DNA from 3 places in the Ferrimonas sp. genome. Region 1 is predicted to be linked to each of the others. Evidence: riboswitches for the same ligand, from Rfam matches in the RefSeq annotation. Region 1 holds a riboswitch; each other region holds the start of a gene.
What was found. Region 1 has a riboswitch for lysine ahead of lysC (lysine-sensitive aspartokinase 3). Riboswitches for the same ligand answer to the same signal wherever they lie in the genome.

Region 1 (3,275 bases):
AAAGCAACAAGGGCGAAGTGGTGGTCACCATGACCAAAGCCCAGGGTGGAGACAGCGACTCCTCCAGCTTCGGCTTCCTGGCTCTGGCCCTCTCCGGCCTGGCACTGCTGCGCCGCCGCAAGCTGGCTTAAGCCAAACCTGAACTGAAAAGGGGAGCCATCTGGCTCCCCTTTTTTGTCTCTCAGGCCGGCTTGCCGCTTAGGCTGGCAGCAGGCTCTGGTGCAACCGCCGGACCACGGCCTCCCCCTCCTCCCCTCTCACCAGGAAGCAGAGATTATGGGCACTGGCGCCCTGACAGATCATCCGCACATTACTGCCTGACATGGCGTCCAGCACCTTGAGGCCGATGCCGGCAGTATGGGCAATGTGATTGCCGATCACCGCCACCAGCGCCAGATCCTGCTCCACCTCCACCCGGCACAGGGGGGAGAGCTCCTCCAGAAGTGCGTCGGAGATCAGTGCACGGCCGCTGGAATCCGAGCCGGTCTGATCCAGAGTCAAGGCCACCGACACCTCGGAGGTGGTGATCAGATCCACTGAGATTCGATGACGGGCCAGGATGGCAAACAGTTCCGCCAGGAACCCCTGGGCGTGAAGCATGTTGAGACTGTGGCAGGTCAGCAGGGTTTGCTGGCGCCGCAGGCTCAGGGCCCGGAACACCGGCTTGCTATCGCAGCGATTGCGAATCCAGGTGCCACCCTGCTGCGGGGCCCGGGTCGATCCGACAAACACGCTAGTGCCACTGCGCACCGCCGGCAATATGGTGGCTGGGTGCAGCACCTTGGAGCCAAAGGTGGCCATCTCCGCCGCTTCATTGAAACTCAGCTCCTCGATGGGCCTGGCGTCCGACACCACTCGGGGATCACAGCTGTAGATTCCGTCGACATCGGTCCAGATCGCCAGAGTCTTTGCCCCAAGCCCTTCCGCCATCAGCGCGGCGCTGAAATCTGACCCGCCCCGCCCCAGGGTGGTTACCCGCCCGGCACTGTCGCTGCCGATAAACCCCTGGGTCACCACCACCGCAGACTCAAGCAGAGGGGCCAGCTTCTCCGCAGTCAGCCGGCCTATGGCACCGATCTCCGGCGTAGCACGGCCAAAGTGGTCATCGGTGCGCATCACCTGGCAGGCATCGAAGTTGCGAGCAGCCACCCCGCGCTGACTGAGCAGCTGGGTCATCATCAGCGAGGAGCAGCGCTCCCCCATGGAGAGCAGCCTGTCCATGGACTCGGCGCAGCCGGGCTGATCACTCAGGGCTTTAGAGAGCCTGTCCATCTCCGCCAGATGGGCATCCAGCTCGGCGGCAATGGTGGCGGGGTTCTCCAGGCGATCCAGCATGGCGTACTCGATGGCCGCCACCTCTCTCAGCAACAGCTGTCGACGGGGCTCGTCCAGATTGCCGGAGGCCAGCTCCACCAGACGGTTGGTCACGCCAGCGGCGGCACTGACCACCACCAGACGGACAGAAGAGTCCGACTGAATAATGTCGGCACAATGGTTCAGCGCCGTCAGATCGGCCACTGAGGTTCCGCCGAACTTGGCGACGGTTAAGGTAGGTATAGGATTATTCATGACTTCGAACCTGTATCACTGTTCGAAGAGTCTGGATCGACAACACGCAGGGTACGGCGTAAGCGACCAGAAGCTCTCCACCACATCTTACGGTGACAGTCATGGGGATTCAGCCCCATCGACCGAAGGAGTGGCGATCGGCCGCCGGCCCCCTCTCGGCACTGCTCCCCCTGATTCCGTGTCTTAAAGGACCGACCCTCTCACCGGAACTGCCTGGGCAGTGCACCTCTTCTGGCCCTGGGTTCAGCTTGCAGACAGGGAGTCTGGTTAAAACTAAACCTAAAGGGTTGCAGACACTAAACCTTAATGCAGTTTTAATGTCAAACGATTGAGTAAGTAATGTACCCCTTCAGCTCCCGTTACGGGAGGACGGGTCACAGTTTTAACTGGCCCAACCCGCCTCTGGGCTGTTACCGCCGGGGCACAATACTGTAATTCGTCTATCATTACAGACACCTTTAGGCGTTCGGACTTACAGACCGAAACAAAAATCATCCGTGAGTTTCATAAAGTGTGACACATTCGGCAGAAATCGGATTCTGTTAACATTTGCGGATAACATTTGAGCCAAAATACGGTATTTTGGGAACTTCAAATGAACAGAGCGAATCCCAATTCGTCCTGCTCCCCCAATGCTAGCGCATCGGGCTATTACACGCCGAAAAGGAATTTGCATAGGCATTCTTGTCCTGATGGAGGGAGACTCCGTTCAGGACGGTTGGTTTAAAATGGGCTTTAGGTAGCTGATCATGCAAAATCCACATATCTTGATTGTCGAGGACGAAGCCGTCACTCGAAACACACTGAAAAGTATTTTTGAAGCAGAAGGGTACCTGGTATCCGAGGCCGTAGATGGCGACGAGATGCACGATGTGCTCAAGGCGCACAAGGTGAACCTGGTGATCATGGACATCAACCTGCCAGGTAAGAACGGTCTGCTGCTGGCTCGCGAGCTGCGTGAGAACAACAACATCGCCCTGATGTTCCTCACCGGTCGTGACAATGAAGTTGATAAGATTCTCGGCCTGGAGATCGGTGCCGATGACTACATCACCAAGCCATTCAATCCTCGGGAGCTGACCATCCGTGCCCGCAACCTGCTGAACCGCATCGTCAGTTCCAGCAAGGCACCGGAAGAGAAGCCTCAGGTGGAACACTACCTGTTCAATGGCTGGTCCCTGGAGATCAACAGCCGTTCTCTGGTCAGCCCCAGCGGCGAGCCCTTCAAACTGCCTCGCAGTGAGTTCCGTGCCATGCTGCACTTCGTTGAGAACCCGGGCAAGATCCTCTCCCGTGCGGATCTTCTGATGAAGATGACCGGCCGTGAGCTCAAGCCCCACGACCGTACCGTGGACGTGACCATCCGTCGTATCCGCAAGCACTTCGAGAGCCACCCTGAGACTCCGGAGATCATCGCCACCATTCACGGCGAAGGTTACCGCTTCTGTGGCCAGCTGGAAAACCAGTAAGCTTCAGCCATAAAAAAAGCCGCTTCTCAGCGGCTTTTTTTGTACCTCAGATTCAACTGCGTTGGCTCAGGTACTGCTTGAGACTGGCCACATCCTCTTCCAGGTGCCGCTCAATCTGTTGGTACCACTGCTCATGACCCTCCTGCCACTGAGGCAGATCGCCACATTGAAGCTGCTGAGACAACTCCTGAATTCGTTTCAATCCCACGGAGCCTGCGGCTCCCTTCAACTTATGAG
Region 2 (3,275 bases), on a different contig from region 1:
GTTTCGGTTTTCCCCACTCCGGAGAACACCACCTTGGCGGGATCGCCTCCGGCCTGAAGCACCCGGGCCAGCTCACCGCCGGACACAATATCGAAACCTGACCCCATGCGGGCCATCAGGTTGAGGATGGCCAGATTGGAGTTGGCCTTCACCGCATAACAGATGAGGTTATCCCGCCCACCCATGGCATCGCTGAAGGCGTGCCAGTGGCGCTCGATGGTGGCCCGGGAGTAGAGGTAACATGGCGTACCGAAACGCTCGGCGGCCTCGGACACCGAAACCGACTCTGCCATCAGCTGTCCGTCTCTGTAGTTGAAGTAGTCCATATCAAGCCCTTTCAGTTTGGTAGTGGTTCTCTCCACCCTCCCGGCGGCGCAGCAGCCCCACCAGAACCATCAGGCCCAGACAGCTGATCAGCAATCCGGCGGCCACAGAGCCAGTAAAGCCCAGTACCAGATAACCTGCCAGGGCCAGACCCGCAGCCATCACCGCATAGGGCAGCTGAGTGGCCACGTGATCCATGTGATGGCAGGCGGAGCCAGTGGAGGAGAGGATGGTGGTGTCGGAGATGGGGGAGCAGTGATCGCCAAATACCCCTCCGGCCAGAGCCGCAGACAGGGCAGGCACCAACAAGGAGGGCTCCAGGGCCAGCGCCATGTTGGCGGCAATGGGCAACATGATGGCGAAGGTGCCGTAGCTGGTGCCGGTGGAGAACGCCGCGGCGGCGGAGATCAAGAACACCAAGGCCGGCAGCAGAGGCTGAGGCAGGCTTTCAGACGCCAGACCCGCCAGGTACTTGCCGGTTTCCAGGTCGGCAATGACCCCGGCGATGCTCCAGGCCATCAACAGGATGTAGACCGCAGGCAGCATGGAGTGCATCCCCTTGATGATGGCGCGGCCAATCAGCGCCGGAGATACCCCTTGGGCAATCATCCCCAGAGCGGTGATCACTATGGTGATGCTGCCTGCGGTCGCCATGGACCAGGCACCGTCGGCATTCTCCAGGGCAGCAATCAGGGCGAAGGGTTCGCCGACGGCCTCCAGCGCCATGTCGCCGGAGAACAACATCAAACCCACCACCAGGCTCACCAGCAGCACCAATGGACCTGCCAGATTCAGCACGGTGCCGCTACGGGCCTGCTCCAGCCCCAAATCTTCTCCGGCAGGGGTACCCTTTTGTGCATCCCAGAGCTCTCCGGCCTGGGCCCGGCGCTCCGCCGCCGCCATGGGGCCGATATCCAGGCGGAAGTAGACCACGCAGAGCAGCAGGGCCAGGGCGGTCAGGGCATAGAGGTTGAAGGGGATCATCTGGGCAAACAGTGACAAGGCAGTCATCTCGGTCAGCCCATGGCTGGCCAGCAGAGCCGCCAGCAAGGACATGATGTAAGCCCCCCAGGTGGAGATGGGGGAGACGACACACACAGGCGCAGAGGTGGAGTCGATGCAGTAAGCCAGCTTTTCCCGGGAGATGCCGTATTGATCGGTCACCGGCCGGGCGACGTTGCCCACCAGCAGGGCATTGAAATAGTCATCGATGAAGATCACCGCCCCAAGGAACAGGGTCATCAGCTGGGCATCGCGACGGTCACGGATGCGGCGACGGGCCCAACGGGCAAAGGCCCGGGTACCGCCGGATACGGAGATCAGCGCCATCAGGATCCCCATGGTCATCAAAAAGCCCAGGGTATACAGGTTCCAGCTGGCGAAGCCGTCACCGTCCCACACCAGGCCGCTGGCTCGGGAGGTCAGTTCAGACAGGACCACCGAGGGAGCAAAATCCGCCAGCATGATGATTCCCAGAAGAATCCCCAGACCCAGGGAGAGCAACACTCTGCGAGTTACAATTGCCAGGCCAATGGCGGCCACGGGAGGCAGAATAGAAAGTGCCGAATCGGCGTAACTGATTAAAGCCATCGTTTCTCTTTGTCTTATAAGTACGATGGAGGCTGCTGACAGTGGCGATGTGCCACGGACGCCACCCACGGGAGAGAAAAGGGGTGACGACGTCCTTCAGTAGCGCTCCACAGTAAATTCAATCCCCAATATCCGTTTGGGATTTACCATGGCAGTGCTGCACCTGTTAGATACAGCCCCAGCGACCGGGGATGACGCCCCTGCCACTTCGGCATCGACTCCTTTCTCTCGACCTCATCGGGTGTCACCCTAATTCGAGATACTGATAGGCGATGCGCCTCTACTGTTACCCAGTGCGGGTAACGATCTGTGTGTTACAGCCTATAACAGAATCTGTTTCGAACGCCAGTAAAAAGTTAAGAAACCGGCATTTAGACCAGTTTCCCGCCCAAAACCCACAAAACAGTCACTTTTAGCCAGAGGAGGTTACATCCCGGCTTCCTGGGCAGATTGAGCATCAGGCAGGGCAAAAAGCGTGATCGGGATCTCGTCACCGTTTGGTCATCCCCTTATACTGAGCGCCTTTCACAGACGAGAGCCCGTTGATGTCACACCCAAGCCCAAAACTGTTCTCCCGGCCCCTGCACGCCCTGTTCTGGCTGACTGCCCTGGTCTGCCTGCTGCCGGTGATCAGTTCTCCCATGGCCTTGGTGTTGGGCATAGTGGCCGCCAGCCTGGGCGCCATCCCCAAGGGGGTGAACACCGGCGCCCTGGCCAAGAAGCTCCTGGCCTTCTCCATCGTCGGCCTGGGTTTCGGCATTCAGTTGGATCAGGCCATCGAAGCCACCCGGGCGGGTCTGGGCATCATCGTCGTCACCATCTTCGGAACCCTGGCCCTGGGCACCCTGATGGCCCGGGCACTGAAACTGGACAGTAAGACCGGTCACCTGATCGCATCGGGCACCGCCATCTGTGGCGGCAGTGCCATTGCGGCGGTGGCCCCTGCCATCGACGCCGACAGCAAACAGGTCTCCCTGGCCCTGGCGACCGTGTTCGTGCTCAACTCCGTCGCCCTGTTCCTGTTTCCCGTAATCGGCCATCTGGTGGGGCTGAGCCAGGAGCAGTTCGGCATCTGGAGTGCCATCGCCATCCACGACACCTCCTCAGTGGTGGGGGCCGCCGGAGCCTACGGGGATCAGGCGCTGATCACCGCCACCACCCTGAAGCTGGCACGGGCCCTGTGGATCATCCCGGTGGCCTTCCTCAGTGCCCTGGCCTTCCGCAGTCAAAGCCGCAAACTCAGTGTGCCGATGTTCATTCTCTACTACTGTGTGGCCATAGGTGTGGCCCATCTGCTGCCGCAGATGGCGCCGGTATGGGAGGGGGTCTTCTGGGCCAGCAAACGCCTGCTGGTGGTCTGT
Region 3 (3,275 bases), on a different contig from region 1:
CGATCAACCCCTTCTGCGAGATCGCAGTAGAGGAAGCGGTAAGGCTGAAGGAGAAAGGCCACGCTGATGAGATTATTGCAGTGTCAATTGGGCCCAAGGTGGCTCAGGAGCAGCTGCGGACCGCCATGGCGCTGGGCGCCGACAGAGGGATTCTGGTGGAGCATGATGATGCTCTGGAGCCTCTTTCTGTTGCCAAGGTGCTCAAGGCGGTGATTGATAAGGAGCAGCCCTCTCTGGTGCTCTTTGGCAAGCAGTCTATTGACGGCGACAACAACCAGACCGCTCAGATGACCGCGGCACTGGCCGGTATGGGTCAGGCGACCTTTGCCTCCAGTGTGGAAGTGGAGGGTGACCAGATTAAGGTGGCCCGAGAGATAGATGGTGGGATTCAGATCCTGAACGTGAAGCTGCCGGCGGTGGTATCAGCGGACCTGCGTCTCAATGAACCCAGGTATGCCTCCCTGCCCAACATCATGAAGGCCAAGCGTAAGCCTCTGGAGACAGTGACTGTGGCGGACTTTGAGCTGCAGCTGGGGTCTCATCAGAAGACGCTGAAGGTGGCTGCGCCCGCTGAGCGCAGCGGTGGCATCATGGTGGGCTCAGTGGAAGAGCTGGTGGATAAGCTGAAGAATGAAGCGAAGGTGGTGTAATGGCGATCCTCATTATTGCAGAAGTAGACAAGCAGGGCCTGAGTGCCGATTGCGCCAAGGTGGTGGGTGCCGCCTCGGCTCTGGGTCAGGACCTTCATCTGCTGGTGGCCGACGATAAGGCAACGGCCGCCGCGGAGCAGGGCGCCAAGCTTGCCGGCATCACCAAGGTGCTGGTGGCGGACAACCCGGCTTACGCCCATCAGATGGCGGAGCCTGTGGCCGCCCTGGTGGTGGAACTGGCTGGCGAGTACAGCCACATTCTGGCCGCCGCCAGTGCCAAGGGCAAAGATATGCTGCCTCGGGCTGCGGCCCTGCTGGATGTTGCTCAGCACTCCGATGTCATTGCCATCGAATCTGACGATACCTTCGTTCGTCCTATCTATGCGGGCAATGCCCTGGCAACGGTGCAGAGCCTGGATGAGAAAAAGCTGCTGACCATTCGCACCAGTGCCTTTGATGCGGTGGCTGAGCAGGCTCCGGCCGAGATTCATGCTCTGGACAGCGTCAAGGCGAACGAGCTGACTCAGTTTGTCGGTGAGGAGCTGGTTGAGTCCGAGCGCCCAGAACTGGGTGCGGCACGGGTGGTGATCTCCGGTGGCCGTGGACTGGGCAGCGGCGAGAACTTTGCCCTGATCGAACAGCTGGCGGACAAACTGGGCGCCGCCATCGGTGCATCCAGGGCGGCTGTGGACGCAGGCTTTGTGGCCAATGACCTGCAGGTGGGCCAGACAGGTAAGATCGTTGCTCCGGATCTCTACATTGCCGTGGGGATCTCCGGCGCCATTCAGCATCTGGCGGGCATGAAGGAGTCCAAGGTGATCGTAGCGATCAACAAGGACCCGGACGCGCCTATATTCCAGATTGCCGATTACGGCCTGGAAGCAGACCTGTTTGAGGCTGTTCCTAAGCTCACGGAACTGTTATAAATGTGACTTGACTCACATTATGGCGGCATCTGCCGGACAAGTGAGGGACACTTGCGGTTAGAATGCCGCCTTCGCTTTTTGCGAGTACCGATTTAGGTAGAGGCGCATCGCCTATCAGTACGCCGGTCGAGGTTGATACCCGACGACGCCGGTGGAAAGGAGTCGATGCCGAAGTGGGCAGGGCATCATCCCTGGTCGCTGGGGCTGCTTTTAACAGGAGCAGCACTGCCATAGTAAATTCCGAGAGGAACTCGGATGCTTTTTTACTATGGAGCGCTACTGAAAGGAAGGTGGGTTTCAATTCTCTGCATATCCCTCCCTCGACGCACAGTCGTGTCAGTTGCCTCCATCGCTAATCCACAACGATAAGATAACGATGGCCTTAATTAGTTACGCCGATTCGGCACTCTCTCTTCTGCCTCCCCTGGTTGCTATTGGGATGGCGATTATGACCCGCAAGGTTTTGCTCTCTCTCGGGCTGGGCATCCTGCTGGGTACCCTGATGCTGGTAGAGTTCTCGCCCATGGCGGCGCTGTCCGAGCTTTCTGGCCGCGCCCTGACCCTGGTGTGGGACGATGGGGCGCCCGCCGCCTGGAACCTCTATACCCTTGGGTTCCTGGTGCTACTGGGGATCATGACTGCCCTGATCTCCGTCTCCGGCGCGACCCGGGCTTTTGCCGCCTGGGCCCGCAAGCGGATTCGCTCTGGACGTGATGCCAAGCTGATGACCATGGTGCTGGGTGTGGTGATCTTCATCGATGACTACTTCAACACCCTGGTGGTGGGGTCCGTAGCCCGACCGGTGACCGATCACTATAAGGTGTCCCGGGAGAAGCTGGCCTATTGCATCGATTCCACTTCGGCGCCCATCTGCGTGATCTCCCCCATCTCCTCCTGGGGGGCGTACATCATCGCCCTGATTGGTGGCCTGCTCACCACCCATGGCATGACGGAAATCGGTTACCTGAGCGCTTTTATCCAGATGGTTCCCATGAACTTCTACGCCATCTTCGCCTTCCTGCTGCTGCTGGCGGTGGTCTACTTTGGCCTGGACTTCGGTGCCCTGGCTCGGGCCGAGCAACGTGCCCGTGCCGGTCAGCTGTGGGAGGAGTCACGCGGCGTGCCCCCAGGTGAGGAGCTGGATCTGCCTGAAGCGGACAACGGCCGGGTGGCCGGCCTGGTGGCCCCCATCGGCTTCCTGATCGCCATCACCGTGGCTCTGATGCTGTTCTCCGGCAACCAGGCCCTGGCCGCCGATGGCAAAGCCTTCAGCCTGATCGGCGCTTTCGAAAACACCGATGTGGCCTGGTCCCTGTTCTACTCCGGCCTGGCCGGGGTGATCTTTACCCTGATGTTCAGCCTGATGCAGGGCGTGCCCGTGGGGTATATGGTGAAGGCGGTGATCAGCGGCACCAAGTCGATGCTGCCTGCCATCTACATTTTGCTGTTCGCTTGGACCATTGCCGGCATCATCAGCGATCTCAACACCGGTGAGTACATGGCGTCTCTGGCCCAGGGCAACCTGCCCGCCTGGTCCCTGCCGGCACTGCTGTTTGTCCTGAGTGGTTTTGCCGCTTTCGCCACCGGCACCAGCTGGGGCACCTTCGCCATCATGTTGCCCATCGCCGCCAACATGGCGGAGGCGGTTGATCTGGCGCTGATGCTGCCCATGCTCTCTTCTGTGCTGGCCGGGGCGGTG

Region 2: linked by a shared signal. The riboswitch ahead of ACN0RV_RS11985 (Na+/H+ antiporter NhaC family protein) and the one ahead of lysC (lysine-sensitive aspartokinase 3) in region 1 are both predicted to bind lysine.
Region 3: linked by a shared signal. The riboswitch ahead of ACN0RV_RS04730 (Na+/H+ antiporter NhaC family protein) and the one ahead of lysC (lysine-sensitive aspartokinase 3) in region 1 are both predicted to bind lysine.

Annotation. Positions count from the first base shown of each region.
Region 1 is NZ_JBLXDO010000027.1:15,590-18,864, reverse strand. Features, by position in the region: gene ACN0RV_RS17715 (S8 family serine peptidase) at 1-131, shown strand, start outside; gene lysC (lysine-sensitive aspartokinase 3) at 199-1,569, opposite strand; lysine riboswitch at 1,632-1,808, opposite strand; gene arcA (two-component system response regulator ArcA) at 2,319-3,038, shown strand; gene ACN0RV_RS17700 (Hpt domain-containing protein) at 3,091-3,275, opposite strand, start outside.
Region 2 is NZ_JBLXDO010000012.1:40,406-43,680, forward strand. Features, by position in the region: gene lysA (diaminopimelate decarboxylase) at 1-326, opposite strand, end outside; gene ACN0RV_RS11985 (Na+/H+ antiporter NhaC family protein) at 328-1,914, opposite strand; lysine riboswitch at 2,007-2,205, opposite strand; gene ACN0RV_RS11990 (YeiH family protein) at 2,460-3,275, shown strand, end outside.
Region 3 is NZ_JBLXDO010000003.1:114,349-117,623, reverse strand. Features, by position in the region: gene ACN0RV_RS04740 (electron transfer flavoprotein subunit beta/FixA family protein) at 1-650, shown strand, start outside; gene ACN0RV_RS04735 (FAD-binding protein) at 650-1,576, shown strand; lysine riboswitch at 1,666-1,863, shown strand; gene ACN0RV_RS04730 (Na+/H+ antiporter NhaC family protein) at 1,953-3,275, shown strand, end outside.